Regions from separate parts of the Mesorhizobium sp. B2-8-5 genome, predicted to be linked through region 1. Evidence: predicted binding sites of a transcription regulator. Region 1 holds the regulator's gene; the other holds the start of a gene.
The links. Region 1 encodes PhoB, which activates phosphate uptake and scavenging genes when phosphate is short. Its sites were predicted from a motif close to TGTCATNNANCTGTCAT; they were not measured.
Positions count from the first base shown of each region.

Region 2: FJ430_RS31270 (ceramide glucosyltransferase) is a predicted target of PhoB. The motif match lies at 5,785-5,801, and genes of this name have one in related genera.

Region 1 is NZ_CP083951.1:1,463,369-1,471,213, forward strand. It holds gene pstS (phosphate ABC transporter substrate-binding protein PstS) at 1-422, shown strand, start outside; gene pstC (phosphate ABC transporter permease subunit PstC) at 487-1,473, shown strand; gene pstA (phosphate ABC transporter permease PstA) at 1,477-2,328, shown strand; gene pstB (phosphate ABC transporter ATP-binding protein PstB) at 2,325-3,128, shown strand; gene phoU (phosphate signaling complex protein PhoU) at 3,149-3,856, shown strand; gene phoB (phosphate regulon transcriptional regulator PhoB) at 3,873-4,562, shown strand; gene FJ430_RS07140 (ROK family protein) at 4,885-6,126, opposite strand; gene xylF (D-xylose ABC transporter substrate-binding protein) at 6,397-7,437, shown strand; gene FJ430_RS07150 (sugar ABC transporter permease) at 7,585-7,845, shown strand, end outside.
Region 2 is NZ_CP083951.1:6,397,270-6,405,114, reverse strand. It holds gene FJ430_RS31300 (magnesium and cobalt transport protein CorA) at 1-813, shown strand, start outside; gene FJ430_RS31295 (GcrA family cell cycle regulator) at 934-1,452, opposite strand; gene FJ430_RS31290 (aspartate aminotransferase family protein) at 1,809-3,008, shown strand; gene argF (ornithine carbamoyltransferase) at 3,025-3,936, shown strand; gene FJ430_RS31280 (Hsp33 family molecular chaperone) at 4,060-5,088, shown strand; gene apaG (Co2+/Mg2+ efflux protein ApaG) at 5,290-5,682, opposite strand; gene FJ430_RS31270 (ceramide glucosyltransferase) at 5,960-7,102, shown strand; gene FJ430_RS31265 (O-succinylhomoserine sulfhydrylase) at 7,240-7,845, opposite strand, start outside.

The DNA.
Region 1 (7,845 bases):
CCGGCGGCGCGATCGGTTACGTCGAATACGCCTATGCCAAGCAGAACAAGCTGACCTACACCGACCTGGTCAACAAGGACGGCAAGAAGGTCGAGCCGACCGCCGCCGCGTTCTCGGCCGCCGCGGCCAATGCCGACTGGAGCTCGCAGCCGGGCTACGGCGTCATCCTGGCCAACCAGGCCGGTGCTGAATCCTGGCCGATGACGTCGGCCACCTGGATCCTCGTCTACAAGAAGCCCGACGACACTGCGGCCACGACCGAAGCGCTCAAGTTCTTCGCCTGGTCCTATGCCAAGGGCGACGAGCTGGCCGCGGGCCTGGACTACGTTCCGATGCCCGACGCGGTCGTGAAGAGCGTCGAGGAAATGTGGGGCAAGGACATCGTCGACGCGAGCGGCAAGCCGCTCTACTCCGGCATGTAATTCCTAGCGAATAAGGAGGGCGTCTCCGGCGCCCTCCTGTCTCTTTCGAAATGCGAGGGGCTAAATGACAGCCGTTTCCGACGCCGCGACATCGTCCGCCCTGCGGACCAGGGAAGCGACAGTGCGCCGCTTCGCCTTCACCGACATGGCATTCCGGACGGCCACGCGCCTTTCCGCCATCCTCGTGCTGGTTCTGCTCGGCGGGGTCGCGATTTCGCTGGTCGCCGGCTCGTGGGAGGCGCTGTCGAAGTTCGGCTTCTCCTTCCTGACGACCGAATCCTGGAACCCGGTCACCGAGAATTTCGGCGCCCTGGCGCCCATCTACGGCACCATCGTCACCTCGGCCATCGCCATTCTCATCGCTGTGCCGATCGGCATCGGCATCGCCATCTTCCTGACCGAGCTCTGCCCGCGTCCGCTCAGGCGCCCGATCGCCATCGCGGTCGAGCTGCTCGCAGGCATTCCCTCGATCATCTACGGCATCTGGGGCCTGTTCGTGTTCGCGCCGTTCCTGCAGACGACGATCCAGCCCTTCGTCATCTGGCTCTTCAAAGGCATCCCCGGCCTCAACAGCCTGTTTGCCGGCCCGCCTTACGGCATCGGCCTGCTGACCTCGTCGCTGATCCTTGCCATCATGGTGCTGCCCTTCATCACCTCGATCACCAAGGACGTGTTCGACACGGTGCCGGCGGTGCTGAAGGAATCGGCATACGGCATCGGCTGCACGACCTGGGAAGTGACCCGGCGCGTGACCATCCCCTATACCCGCGTCGGCATCATGGGCGGCGTCATGCTCGGCCTCGGCCGCGCGCTCGGCGAGACGATGGCGGTTACCTTCGTCATCGGCAACGCGCACCGCATCAGCGCCTCGCTGTTTGCGCCGGGCACGACGATCTCGGCGACCATCGCCAACGAATTCACCGAAGCCGACGGCAATCTCTATACATCCTCGCTTGTATCGCTCGGCCTGATCCTGTTCATCATCACCTTCATCATCCTCGCGCTTGCACGCTACATGCTGTTGCGCATCGATAGCCGCACGGGGGCCTGACCGATGTCGACTGCCGCATCGCTTCACCAAAGCCGCAAACGCAAGAATGCCGTGATGATGGCGCTGTGCGTCGTCGCGGCCGGCATCGGCCTCGCCTGGCTGGCGCTGATCCTCGGCGCCTTGCTCTACAAGGGGCTCTCCGGGGTGAATCTGGCGGTGTTCACTGAAATGACGCCGCCGCCCGGCGACGCCGGCGGCCTGCTCAACGCCATCTACGGCAGCATCGTCATGACGATCATCGGCATCGTCGTCGGCACGCCGATCGGCGTGCTGGCCGGCACCTACATGGCCGAATATGGCCGCTTCTCGAAGCTCACGACGGTGGTGCGCTTCATCAACGACATCCTGTTGTCGGCGCCATCGATCATCATCGGCCTGTTCGTCTATGAGCTGATGGTGCGGCCGATGGGGCACTTCTCGGCGATTGCCGGCGCCGTCGCGCTGTCGATCCTGGTGATCCCCGTCGTGGTGCGCACCACCGAGGACATGCTGAACCTTGTGCCCAACGCGCTACGCGAAGCAGGCGCCGCCATCGGCGCGCCGCGCTGGGTGGTGATCCGCTCCGTCGCCTACCGCGCGGCAATGTCGGGCATCGTCACCGGCATATTGCTGGCGATCGCCCGCATCTCCGGCGAGACGGCGCCGCTTCTCTTCACCGCGCTCAACAACCAGTTCTGGTCGAGCAATCTCAATGCGCCGATGGCCAGCCTGCCGGTGACCATCTTCCAGTTCGCTCTCAGCCCTTACGAGGAATGGCAGCAACTGGCCTGGACGGGCGCACTCATAATCACCCTGACGGTTCTCGGGCTGAGCATCATCGCCCGCAGCCTAACCGGACGCAGAGAGGACAGATGAAACCGATGTTGTCCACCGACCTGAACGCAGCCGACACGACCGTCGAGAAGGCCAAGATCGAGGTCAAGAACCTCAATTTCTACTATGGCCAGTCGAAGGCGCTGAAGGACATCAACCTGTCCCTGCCCGAGCGCAGCGTCACAGCCTTCATCGGCCCGTCGGGCTGCGGGAAGTCGACGCTGCTGCGCGTGCTCAACCGCATCTACGAGCTCTATCCGAAGCAGAGCGCCGAGGGCCAGGTGCTGCTCGACGGCAAGAACATCCTCGACCGCTCGCAGGACCTCAACCTGCTGCGCACCAAGATCGGCATGGTGTTCCAGAAGCCGACGCCGTTCCCGATGTCGATCTACGAGAACATCGCCTTCGGCGTCAGGCTCTATGAGAAGATCAGCAAGGCCGAGATGGATAGCCGCGTCGAGCAGGCGCTGAAGCGCGCCGCGCTGTGGACCGAGGTCAAGGACAAGCTCAACGCCAGCGGCCTCAGCCTCTCGGGCGGCCAGCAGCAGCGCCTGTGCATCGCCCGCACCGTGGCGGTGAAGCCCGAGGTCATCCTGCTCGACGAGCCGGCCTCGGCGCTCGATCCGCTGTCGACGGCAAAGATCGAGGAACTGATCGACGAATTGCAGGCCGACTACACGATCGTCATCGTCACCCACAACATGCAGCAGGCGGCGCGCGTGTCGCGGCAGACGGCGTTCATGTATCTGGGCGAGCTGGTGGAGTTCGACCGGACCGAGAAGATCTTCACCTCGCCCCGCGAGAAGCGCACGCAGGACTACATTACCGGCCGCTTCGGCTGAGTTCATACGAGGACATCATCATGGCCGAACATACCGTCGCCTCCTTCGACGAGGATCTGAGGCAGATCAGCCGGCTCATCAACGACATGGGCGATCTCGCCAGCTCCATGGTCGGCGGTGCGACCAGGGCGCTGCTCGAGACCGACAATGCGCTGGCGCAGCGCGTCGTCTCCGACGACGCCATCATGGACGCTCGTCAGCGCGAGCTCGACGACCGCGCCATCACGCTGATCGCCAAGCGGCAGCCGATGGCGGACGACCTGCGCAACGTGGTCGGCTCGATCCGCATGGCGGGCGACCTCGAACGCATCGGCGATCTCGCCAAGAACATCGCCAAGCGTGTCGGCTCGGTCGGCGTCAGCGCCGCGCCGCGCGACCTCACGCATTCGATCGATTCGATGGCGCAGCTGGTGCTGATCCAGGTCCAGGCCGTGATCCAGGAATATATGGTGGGCGATGCCACGGCGCTGGCCAAGCTTCGCAACGACGACGAGCGCATCGACGTCAAATACACGTCCGTCTTCCGCGAGCTGTTGACCTACATGATGGAAGACCCGCGCAACATCACCGCTTGCACGCATCTTCTGTTCTGCGCCAAGAACCTCGAGCGCATCGGCGACCATGTGACCAACATCGCCGAGAACGCCTATTATGTGCTGACCGGCACGCAATTGCCCGCCAATCGTCCGAAGCAGGACGAGACCGCAATGTCGGCGCCGGCGGCCTGACGAAAAGGTTACCCCGATGATCGCGCCACGCATCATGGTGGTGGAGGACGAGGAGCCGCTGGGGGTGCTGCTCCGCTACAATCTCGAATCCGAGGGTTACCAGGTCGAAGTGGTGACCCGCGGCGACGAGGCCGAAATCCGCCTTCAGGAAAACGTTCCCGACCTGCTCGTGCTCGACTGGATGGTGCCGGCGGTTTCCGGTATCGAGCTCTGCCGGCGTCTCAGGATGCGGCCCGAGACCGAGCGGCTGCCGATCATCATGCTGACGGCGCGCGGCGAGGAAAGCGACCGCGTGCGCGGCCTCTCGACCGGCGCCGACGACTATCTGGTCAAGCCGTTCTCGACGCCGGAGTTCATGGCGCGCGTCAAGGCGCTGCTGCGCCGCGCCAAGCCGGAGGTGCTGTCCAGCGTGCTCAAGGTCGGCGACATCGTGCTCGACCGCGAATCGCACCGGGTCTACCGCAAGAAGAGCGAGATCCGGCTCGGGCCGACCGAGTTCCGCCTGCTCGAATTCATGATGCGCCATCCCGGCCGCGTGTTCTCGCGAAGCCAGTTGCTCGACAATGTCTGGGGCGAGACGATCTATATCGACGAGCGCACCGTGGACGTCCATGTCGGGCGCCTGCGCAAGGCGGTCAACAACGGCCGCATGCCGGACGTCATCCGCACCATCCGCGGGGCGGGGTACGCGATCAGGGAGGATTAGGTCCCGAGGGCGGAAGTTCCGACGGGATCGGCACTTCCAACATTTACGCTGGTGGGTAGTCGAGACGCTTGCGCTTCGTCATCCACGGGCGGAGCAAGGAGCGAAGCGACGCGCGCAGACCCGAGGATCCATTCCGTGACTTCCACGCGCCGCTATGGCGCAGAACTCTGCACCACTGCACCCTACGATCGAGGTAACGGCATGGATTCCAGGGTCTGCGCGCGTCGCTTCGCTCCTTGCTCCGCCCTGGAATGACGAAGTCGCGGTGGCTTCGGCCAATCTCCAACGTTGGTGCGATTCGCGGCTTCAGCGCCACGTTCGCTCAGGCCACGTTCTTCCCGGCCCCCGCTCTGGCCTGCACCCCCGGCGCGAAAATCTCCTGATCGACGAAGGTCAGCGCGCGCATGGCGCAGCCTTCGCGGATAAGCGGCAGTTCGTTCGGCTCGGTGTCGAAGGAGATCGATTCCGAGTGCTGGCCGCCGGCGGTCTGGGCGATCGCCTCTCGCAGCGCCGGCTCGATCAGGTCGAAGGCGGCCGCGCTTACGCCGACCATGGCGACAGGCGCCGGGTCGATAAGGGCGAACAGGCTGCCGAGGCCGAAACCGAGTGCTTCGCCGGCCCGGCGATAAGCCTCCCGCTCGGGTCCGTCCTCCTGCCGGGCTTTCGCGGCCAGCGCGCGCATATCGGCGTCACCGACGTCGGTCGGCGTGGCATCCTCGCTTATTCCCATGGCGCTGCGCCAGATCGCGTAATTGCCGGCATAGGCCTCGACGCAGCCGCGGCGGCCGCAGCGGCAACGCGCGCCGCCCGGACGATGGATCATATGGCCGAACTCGCCGCCGGAGGAATGTGTGCCGCTGAACAGCGCGCCCTTCAGCACCAGGCCCATGCCGATACCGTGCGAGAGCAGGATGGCGATGAAGTCGTCGCGATAGCGCTCGGGATCGCGCCATTGCAGCGCCACCGCCATCATGTTGCAGTCGTTCTCCATGGTGGCGGGAATACCGAATTCCCGTTCGAGGAGGTCGGCGAAAGGGATGTCGGTCAGCGGCGTGATCGGCGACCACAGCATGGCGCGTGAATGGGAATCGGTGATGCCCTGAATGCCCATGGCGATGCGGGCGACGCTGCCCACGTCGAGGTCGGGATCCCGCAACCGGCGCCGGACGATCGCCATGCATTCGCCGATCAGCTCGTCGCGGGGCATGACGAGCGTGTCGAGGCGCTGCTGCTCCTCGGCAACCACCTGGCCGGCATAATCGATCACGGCGACTGACAGGAAGTTCAGCGACAGCACCACGGTCAGCACCGCGGCGGCTTCGGGGTTCAGCGCCAGACCGATCTGCGGCCGGCCGCGTTTCAACGCCGTCGGCTCGCTGGCCTTGCTTTCGGTGAGAATGCCTTCCTGGATCAGATCGGCGGAGATCGCCGAAATGGTCGAGTGGCTGAGCCCGGTGGTGGCGGCAATCTCCGTGCGCGAGGGCTGGCCGGCGCGGCGCACGGCCGAAATCACCATGGCGCGGTTGCGCCGGCGCAAATCGTCGTGACGGATTCCGACCGACATCGTCTCGCACGTCCTCCCAGTCATCGCGGCCTTGTGATGATGATGCCATGGCCTGTCGGTGACATGCTAGGGATAGTGGCAGAAGCCGCAGCCTGTGTCATTATTTATTGCGGATGTCGAAAAAAATGCCCTGACCCATCAAAACCCATCAGAATCGCAGTTGACAGCGTCGTTTTGCTGGATCACTATTTTTTTGAGGCTCGAAAAAAAGCCTCTATGCCGGCCTTCGGGCCAGTCTGGGTCGCGCCGCACAGGCGCAGGGAGGATATCATGAAGAAATTCGCAGCCGCCATTCTGGCGGGCGTTGCCATGTCGCTGACGCTGGCGTCGGTCGCCGAGGCGAAGGACAAGGTGATCGGCGTGTCGTGGTCGAATTTCCAGGAAGAGCGCTGGAAGACCGACGAAGCGGCGATGAAGGCCGCCATCGAGGCCGCCGGCGACAAGTATATCTCGGCCGACGCGCAGTCCAATCCGGGCAAGCAGCTGACCGACGTCGAAAGCCTGATCTCGCAAGGCGCCAACGCGCTGATCATCCTGGCGCAGGATGCCTCGGCAATCGGCCCGGCGGTGCAGAAGGCGCTCGATGAAGGCATTCCGGTCGTCGGCTACGACCGCCTGATCGAGAACAAGGACGTGTTCTACCTGACCTTCGATAACAAGGAAGTCGGCCGCATGCAGGCCCGCGAGGTGTTCAAGGTCAAGCCGGAAGGCAATTATGTCTTCATCAAGGGCTCGGGCGCCGATCCGAACGCCGACTTCCTGTTCTCGGGCTCCATGGAAGTGCTGAAGGAGGCGATCGACAGCGGCAAGATCAAGAATGTCGGCGAGGCCTATACCGACGGTTGGCTGCCCGCCAACGCGCAGAAGAACATGGAGCAGTTCCTGACCGCCAACGACAACAAGGTCGACGCGGTCGTGGCGGCCAATGACGGCACCGCAGGCGGCGTCGTCGCGGCGCTGACGGCGCAAGGCTTGGCCGGCACCGTTCCGGTCTCGGGCCAGGACGGCGACCACGCGGCGCTCAACCGCATCGCGCTCGGCACGCAGACCGTGTCGGTGTGGAAAGACGCGCGCGAGCTCGGCAAGAACGCTGCCGAGATCGCCTCGCAGCTCGCCGACGGCAAGAAGATGGGCGACATCGCCGGCGCCAAGGACTTCACAACGCCCGGCGGCAACACCGTCAAGTCGCTGTTCCTGACTCCGATCGCGATCACCAAGGACAATCTCAACGTCGTCATCGACGCCGGCTGGATCAAGAAGGACGAAGTCTGCGCGGGCGTTGCCGCCGGTAGCGTCAAGGCCTGCAACTAAGTCTGCCGGCTCTCGATCAAAATCCCTGCGCCGCGGCCTGAAAGCCGCGGCGTTTTCTCAAAAAGATTTGTGTTTCCGCCTCTGGCGGATAGCTTCTAGGCTTGGCCAGGCATCCGCGCCAGACGGGCAGGCCGGCGGGAGGAAATCATGACCGACACGACGTCTACCCAACCGGCGGACACCGCGCGCGCGTCGGAACTCGGCTCCGTCGCCCGGTTCCTGAAGGCGACCGAACTCGACACCCGCATGCTCGGCATGATCGGCGCGCTGCTCTTGATCTGGATCGGGCTGCATGTGATTTCCAGCCTGCGCCTCGGCGTCAATCCGCTCGACTTCGACAGCCGCACGTTTCTCACGCCGCGCAACCTGTGGAACCTGTCGGTGCAGACTTCGGCCGTGGCGATCATG
Region 2 (7,845 bases), 1.5 Mb from region 1:
TTCCACCTGCATGATTTGGCGATCGAGGATGCCGAGCATCCGCATGCACGCCCGAAGATCGAGCAATATGGCGACGCCCTCTTCATCGTCGCCCGCACCGCGCAATTGATCGACGGCCGCGTCACGTTCGGCGAGACGCATCTGTTCGTCGGCACCGGCTACATCGTCAGCGTCCGGCACGGCCCGTCGACCTCCTACGCCGCCGTGCGCCAGCACTGGGAGAGCTGCCCGCATTCGCTCGCCAAGGGCGAGGACTTCGTCCTCTACGCCATCCTCGATTTCATCGTCGACAATTACATGCCGGTGCTGGAGCAGATCGAGGACGAGGTCGAGGCGATCGAGGACAAGGTGCTTTTGAAGCCGATGACCGGTTCCGATATCGAGCGGCTTTACATGCTGCGCCGCGATCTGCTGCGCCTGCGCAATGCGGCGCTGCCGCTGGTCGAGGTCTGCCGTCGGCTGACCAGTGCCGAGCTGCCGCAGATCCATGCCGCCATGCATCCGCTGTTTCGCGACGTGACCGACCACATCCGCACCGTGCAGGAAAAGATCGACTCACTGCGCGAGGTTCTGGCCTTCGCCTTCGAAGCCAGTCTGCTGGTCGGGCAGAGCCAGGAAACCGCAATATCCAAGAAGCTCGCCTCATGGGCCGCCATTCTGGCGGTGCCCACGGCCTTCGCAGGCATCTACGGCATGAACTTCTCCGACATGCCGGAACTGAAGATGGAATACGGCTATCCAATCATCCTGCTGGTGATGGCCGCGATCTGCTCGTTCCTGTACTGGCGGTTCAAGAAGAATGGGTGGCTGTGAAATATGGGAGCAAGGGAGTAGGGCAGTAAGGGAGTAGGTAATAGGGAGCGACTGACTGCGAAACGTAGCGCATGAAGCGCTCTTTCCCCTACTCCCCTACTGCCTTACTCCCCTATTCCCCTATCTTGCCCGCCGCCGCTCCCCCGCCGGCTGGAACGCCACCCGGGAATGATACTTGCAATAGGGTCCCGTTTCGGCGGCGTCGTTGCCGCAGAAGTTGAAGTCTTCCGACAGCGGATCGCCGTTCGGCCATTTGCAGGTGCGTTCGGTCAGCTCGACGAGCTGCAGATGCCGCGAGATCGGCACGACCACGTTCTCGACCGGTCGGATATAGTGGCGCGCGACCGGCTCGGCGTCGAACTGCACCTGCAGCGCGGTGGCGCCGATGGTGGCCGTCACGTGACGCGTAGCACTTGCGGCGCGGGTCACCGATTTCTGCATCGTGGCGCCTTGCGTCGCCTTTTTCTGGCGCGCCGGGGCGGCCGTCGCCCGACCGCGGCCCGAAAGCTTCAGGCGGTGCACCTTGCCGATGACAGCGTTGCGGCTCACTCCGCCAAGCTGTGCGGCAATCTGGCTGGCGCTCAGGCCCTCCGACCACAGTTTCCTGAGAAGTTCTACCCGCTCGTCAGTCCAGTTCATGGGGCCGCGCTCCTGCTGAGGCGTGCGGTAGTCAGAATCCATTCCCGACCCGGCTCTCGCCGGGCAAACGACACCACATATACCGGGTGATTAGGTCCGCCGCACGAAATCTAGTTATTTCTCGACTACAAATACCTTATACGCTGACTCGGTGACAAGAGTCCCCAGGGCAACACGATTCGGTTTTTTCGGTTTTCCCCAACTTGCCGGTCTACTTATGAGCCGGCGTGGCGTCGGAGGTTCGCCACGCGCTTCTGCGTGACGTTTTCGTTGACTTCATGGCCGAAAAACATGATAAGCCGCAAAGGCCGCCGCATTGGCGGCTTTTTTGATTTCCGGTTCCGGAGACGCATATAATGAGCGGTTCGGCGCTTTACGAGACCTTTGCTCGCGCCCCCCTGGCTTTCGACCGCGGGGAGGGGACCTGGCTGGTCACCGACAAGGGCGAGCGATATCTCGACTTCGCGGGCGGCATCGCGGTGAATTCGTTGGGCCACAGCCACCCGCATCTGGTGGCGGCGCTCACCGAGCAGGCTGCCAAGCTGTGGCACGTCTCCAACCTCTATGAGATCCCGGAACAGCGCCGGCTGGGCGAGCGGCTGGCCGAAGCGACCTTCGCAGACAAGGTGTTCTTCACCAATTCCGGTGCCGAGGCGCTGGAATGCGCCATCAAGACGGCCAGGCGCTATCAATTCGTCAAGGGCCATCCCGAGCGTTTCCGCATCATCACGTTCGAGGGTGCCTTTCACGGCCGCACGCTGGCGACGATCGCCGCCGGCGGCCAGTACAAATATCTCGAAGGCTTCGGCCCGAAGGTCGAGGGGTTCGACCAGGTGGCTTTCGACGACATCGACGCCGCGGAAAAGGCGATTACGCCGGAGACCGCGGCGATCCTGATCGAGCCGGTGCAAGGCGAGGGCGGCATACGGCCGGTGCCGACGCAGTCCTTGAAGCGGCTGCGGCAACTCTGCGACAAGCATGGCCTGCTTTTGATCTTCGACGAGGTCCAGTGCGGCATCGGCCGCACCGGCAAGCTGTTCGCGCATGAATGGACAGGCGTCACGCCCGACCTGATGGCGATCGCCAAGGGCATAGGCGGCGGCTTTCCGATGGGCGCCTGCCTTGCCACCGACGAGGCGGCGACCGGCATGACGGCCGGCGTGCACGGCACCACCTTCGGCGGCAATCCGTTGGCGATGGCCGTCGGCAACGCCGTGCTCGACATTGTCCTGGCCGACGGCTTCCTCGAGGACGTGCAGCGCAAGGCGCTGCTTCTGAAGCAGGGCCTTGCGGCGGTGGCCGATGAATTCCCCGACGTCATCGAGGGCATCAGGGGAACCGGCCTTATGCTCGGCCTGAAATGCGCCATGCCCAACACCAAGGTGAACATGGCGCTGCGCGACCAGCACCTGCTTGCCGTGCCGGCGGGCGACAACGTCATCCGCCTCCTGCCGCCGCTCACCGTCACCGACGAGGAGATCGGCGAGGCGCTGGAGCGCATTCGCGGCGGCGCCAAGAGCCTGACCGACGCGATTGCGGCCGAAGCCGCCAAATAATTTCTGGAACCTGCCGATGAGTGTTCGCCACTTCACCGATCTATCCGCCGTTTCCGCAGGCGACCTGCGCATCATGCTGGACGACGCGGTGGCGCGAAAGACCAGGCTCAAGGCGGGCGAGCGTTCAAAACCGCTCGATGGCAAGGTGCTGGCCATGATCTTCGACAAGCCGTCGACGCGCACGCGCGTTTCCTTCGATGTCGGCATGCGCCAGCTCGGCGGCGAGACCATCATGCTGACCGGCACCGAGATGCAGCTCGGCCGGTCGGAGACGATCGCCGACACGGCAAAGGTGCTGTCGCGTTACGTCGACGCCATCATGATCCGCACCACCTCGCATGACCGGCTGCTGGAGCTCACCGAGAGCGCCACCGTTCCGGTGATCAACGGGCTGACCGACGACACGCACCCCTGCCAGCTCATGGCCGACATCATGACCTTTGAGGAACATCGCGGGCCGGTGGCCGGCAAGACCTTCGCCTGGACCGGCGACGGCAACAATGTGCTGCATTCGCTCCTGGAAGCCTCGGCTCGGTTCCGCTTCAATCTCAATGTCGCGGTGCCGGAAGGCAGCGAGCCGTTCGAGAAATATGTCGACTGGTCGAAAGCCAATGGCGGCAAGGTCCGGTTTTCCAGGTCCGCCGAGGAGGCCGTCGACAAGGCCGACTGCGTCGTCACCGACAGCTGGGTCTCGATGGGCCAAGAGCATCGCGCCCGCGGCCACAACGTCTTCCTGCCCTATCAGGTCAATGCGGCGCTGATGGCAAAGGCCAAGGCCGATGCTTTGTTCATGCACTGCCTGCCGGCGCATCGCGGCGAGGAGGTCACCGACGAGGTGATCGACGGGCCGCATTCGGTGGTCTTCGACGAGGCCGAGAACCGGTTGCACGCCCAGAAGGCGGTGCTGGCCTGGTGCCTGGGCGCTTGAGAAGGGCCGACCTGACCGCTTCCGGCCCGATCGGGCTCAACTTGATCTGGGGATATGTGATGCCTATTTGCGGGCCATCACGTAAATTGAACGCGCTTCGACGCATGCGGCTCATCGGGTTGCATGGCTGCGCCCCGGAGTTTTGTCATGTTGGAAACCCAGACCTTGGCTGAGCATAAACCCCAACTCGGTGAATTTGGCTTCGCCGGCGACGATCACGTCGTGCCTTACGAGGTCGCGCCGCTCGATGTGCGCGGCCGTACCGTGCAGCTCGGGCCGATGCTCGACGCTATTTTGAGCCGCCACAATTACCCAGAGCCGGTCGCCCGCCTGCTGGCGGAAGCCTGCGTGCTCACCGTGCTGCTCGGCACCTCGCTGAAGTTCGAAGGCAAGTTCATCCTGCAGACCCGCACCGACGGTCCGGTCGACATGCTGGTGGCCGATTTCACCACGCCGCATGCGCTGCGCGCCTATGCGCGTTTCGATGCCGACCGGCTGCAGGCGCTGACCGCCGCCGGCGAGACCTCGCAGCAGACGCTGCTCGGCAACGGCGTCCTGGCTCTAACCATCGACCAGGGCACGCATACGCAGCGCTACCAGGGCATCGTCCAGCTCGACGGCACCTCGCTGGAGGATGCCGCGCGTACCTATTTCCGGCAGTCGGAGCAGATCCCGACCGAGATCAAGATGTCGGTCGCCAAGCTGGTCACGCCCGGCCCGGCGGGCGCACGCGAGCAGTGGCGCGCCGGCGGCATCCTGGCGCAATTCCTGCCGCAATCGCCGGAGCGCATGCGCGTTCCCGATATTTCCGGTGGCGACGGCGATCCGCGTGACGTTGCGGACCACCCGGCCGACAATTCCTGGCAGGAGTTGCTGGCGCTGCTCGGCACGATCGAGCCGACCGAGTTGATCGACCCGACGGTGGGCGCCGAGCGGCTGCTTTACCGGCTGTTCCACGAACATGGCGTGCGCGTCTTCCGCGGCGTGCCGGTCGCCGACCAGTGCTCCTGCTCGCGCGACAAGATCCGCGGCATTCTCGAAGGCTTTTCGGCCCAGGAGATCAAGGACTCGACCGAGGACGGCGGCATCCACGTCGCCTGCGAGTTCTGCTCGACGCAATACGACTTCGACCCGGCCGAGTTCGCGAAGTAGCGTCTTTACCTTCTCCCCGTTCCACGGGGAGAAGGTGCCCGAAGGGCGGATGAGGGGCAACGCCTTGGTTGGTGGTGATAGCGACACGCTGGCGACGCGGTCGTCTGCCTCAAAAAATCTCAGAAATTTGGCGCTGCCCCTCATTGCCCTGCCGGGCATTTCTCCCCGTGGAACGGGGAGAAAGACGCTAATCGCCGACGCCTAATTCACCGTGCGCCTTGTCCCCGGCATATCGAGCGAGAAAGCCGGAATGGCGATATCGAACGTCTCGCCGCGGCCGTTGCGCATCGTGTAATGGCCGACCATGATGCCCGACGGCGTCGAGAGCGGGCAGCCCGAGGTGTACTGGTAGCTGTCGCCAGGATTGAGTTCCGGCTGGTCGCCGACGACGCCGGCGCCGCGCACCTCCTCGACCCGGCCTCGACCATCGGTGATGTGCCAGTAGCGCGACACAAGCTGCACGAACTCGTCGGAGCGGTTGTCGATCGTCACCTGATAGCCCCAGACATAGCGGTTCTCGGACGGATCGGAGCGGTCCTCCAGATAGAAGGGCCTGACTAGCACTTCGATGTTGCGCGTCACTGCGCGATACATGGGCCACTCCGGTTGCCGCTGCAGAACATTCGTTGCGCTTCGCTGTTGGGCGCGCAACGCCGACCATCCTGCCAGCCTTGTAGCGCACGTGCCGAAAAACAATGTCATTTAAGTGACACATGACAATGTTGGTGTGCACAAACCGTGCCGGGCGACTCGGGCGCTCTGTAACTAATGAAATGGGCGCATGCGGCCGAGAGCAATTCCAGGAAAAGTGTGAGCAGTTTTCCGTCCGGAATTGCGTGAAAACAAAGAGATAGAGAGTGACCAGATCTCGATGGAACTGACTATCGCAGCCGGCCTGGCTTCGTCAGCCCTTCTTCTGTCCAATCTCACCAGCATCCTGCTCGCCGCGTCGCGGCTGAAATGGCGGCATGTCATTGCGCCGCCCGTCGGCGCACAGCCGGTCTCGATCATCGTGCCGTCGCGCGGCGTCGAGCCGTTCACACAGGAGACCCTGCAGCGCGCCTTCTCGCTCGATTGGCCGCTCTACGAGCTGATCTTCTGCGTTGCGCATGCCGAAGACCCGGTGGTCAAGCTGATCGATGCGGCGATCGCGCGCTATCCGAAGGTGCCTGCGCGACTCCTGATCGGCGACGATCGCGTCAGCGCCAACCCCAAGCTCAACAACTGCATCAAGGGCTGGCAGGCTGCGCGGCACGATTGGGTGGTCCTCGCCGATTCCAATGTTCTGATGCCGAAGGACTATATTCAGCACCTGATGGCGGCATGGCGCCCGGATACCGGCCTCGTCTGCTCGACGCCGATCGGCTCGCGGCCGGATGGGTTTTGGGCCGAAGTCGAATGCGCCTTCCTCAACACGCTGCAGGCGCGCTGGCAGTATGCCGGCGAGGCGCTTGGGCTCGGCTTCGCCCAAGGCAAGAGCATGCTGTGGAACAAGCCGATGCTCGATGCCAATGGCGGTATCCAGGCTTTGGCCGCCGAGATCGCCGAGGACGCGGCCGCCACCAAGCTGGTCAACAGCCTGGGCCTGCGCGTCAATCTCGTCGCTTCGCCTTTCGAGCAGCCGCTCGGCCAGCGCCGGCTCGCCGAGATCTGGTCGCGCCAGGCGCGCTGGGCGCGGCTACGCCGCGTCACCTTCCCGCTGTTCTTCGCGCCGGAGATCCTGACCGGCGCTGCGGTGCCGCTGCTGCTGGCGCTGATTGCGGCGGCAAGCGCCGGCGTCAGCCTGCCCACGACGGCCTTGGGCGTGCTGGCGATCGCCTACCTGCCGGAATGCCTCCTGGCCTTTGCGAAGGGCTGGTACCTGTCGCCGCGCAGCGTCACCGCGATGCTCGTGCGCGATGCCCTGCTGCCCGCCATCTGGGCGCGCGCCTGGTTCGGCGGCGCCGTCGAATGGCGCGGCAACGCCATGACCATCCGCACCAAGGCGATGACCGAACTGGAAGAGCTTGCCTAATGCATGTCGCGCAAAAGTGTGCAGCGGTTTTGCGATAACGACATGCATGAAAACAAAGCCTTAAAGCGCGTCGCCTGAATCCGCTTCAGCGCGACGCGCTTTAAAGTCCTGTGTAGTGACGGTCGCCGCTACAGGTCTTATTTGGCCGCCTTCAGCGCCTGCTCGATGTCCTCCAGCAGGTCGTCGGCGTCCTCCAGGCCGACGGAGAGCCTGAGCGTGCCCGGCCCGATGCCGAGCTCGGCCCGCGCGTCGTCGCTCAGATTCTTGTGCGTGGTCGTCGCCGGATGGGTGATCAGGCTCTTGGCGTCGCCGAGATTGTTCGAGATCAGCACGATGTCGAGCGCGTTCTGAAAGGCGAAGGCCGCCTGCTTGCCGCCCTTGACGTCGAGGCAGATCAGCGTCGAGCCACCCGACATCTGCTTCTTGACGACATCCGCCTGCGGATGATCGGCCCGGCCCGGATAGATGACGCGGGCTATCTCCGATCGGCCGGCGAGGAAATCCGCGATCTTGCCGGCGCTCTCGGTCTGCTGGCGCACGCGCAGCGGCAGCGTCTCCAGGCCTTTCAACAGCGTCCAGGCGTTGAACGGCGACAGGCTGGGACCGGTGTGGCGGAAGTAGTCGTGCAGGTTTTCGTCGATCCATTTCTTGTCGGACAGGATGACGCCGCCGAGGCAGCGGCCCTGGCCGTCTATGTGCTTGGTCGCCGAATAGACGACAATATGGGCGCCGAGCTGCAGCGG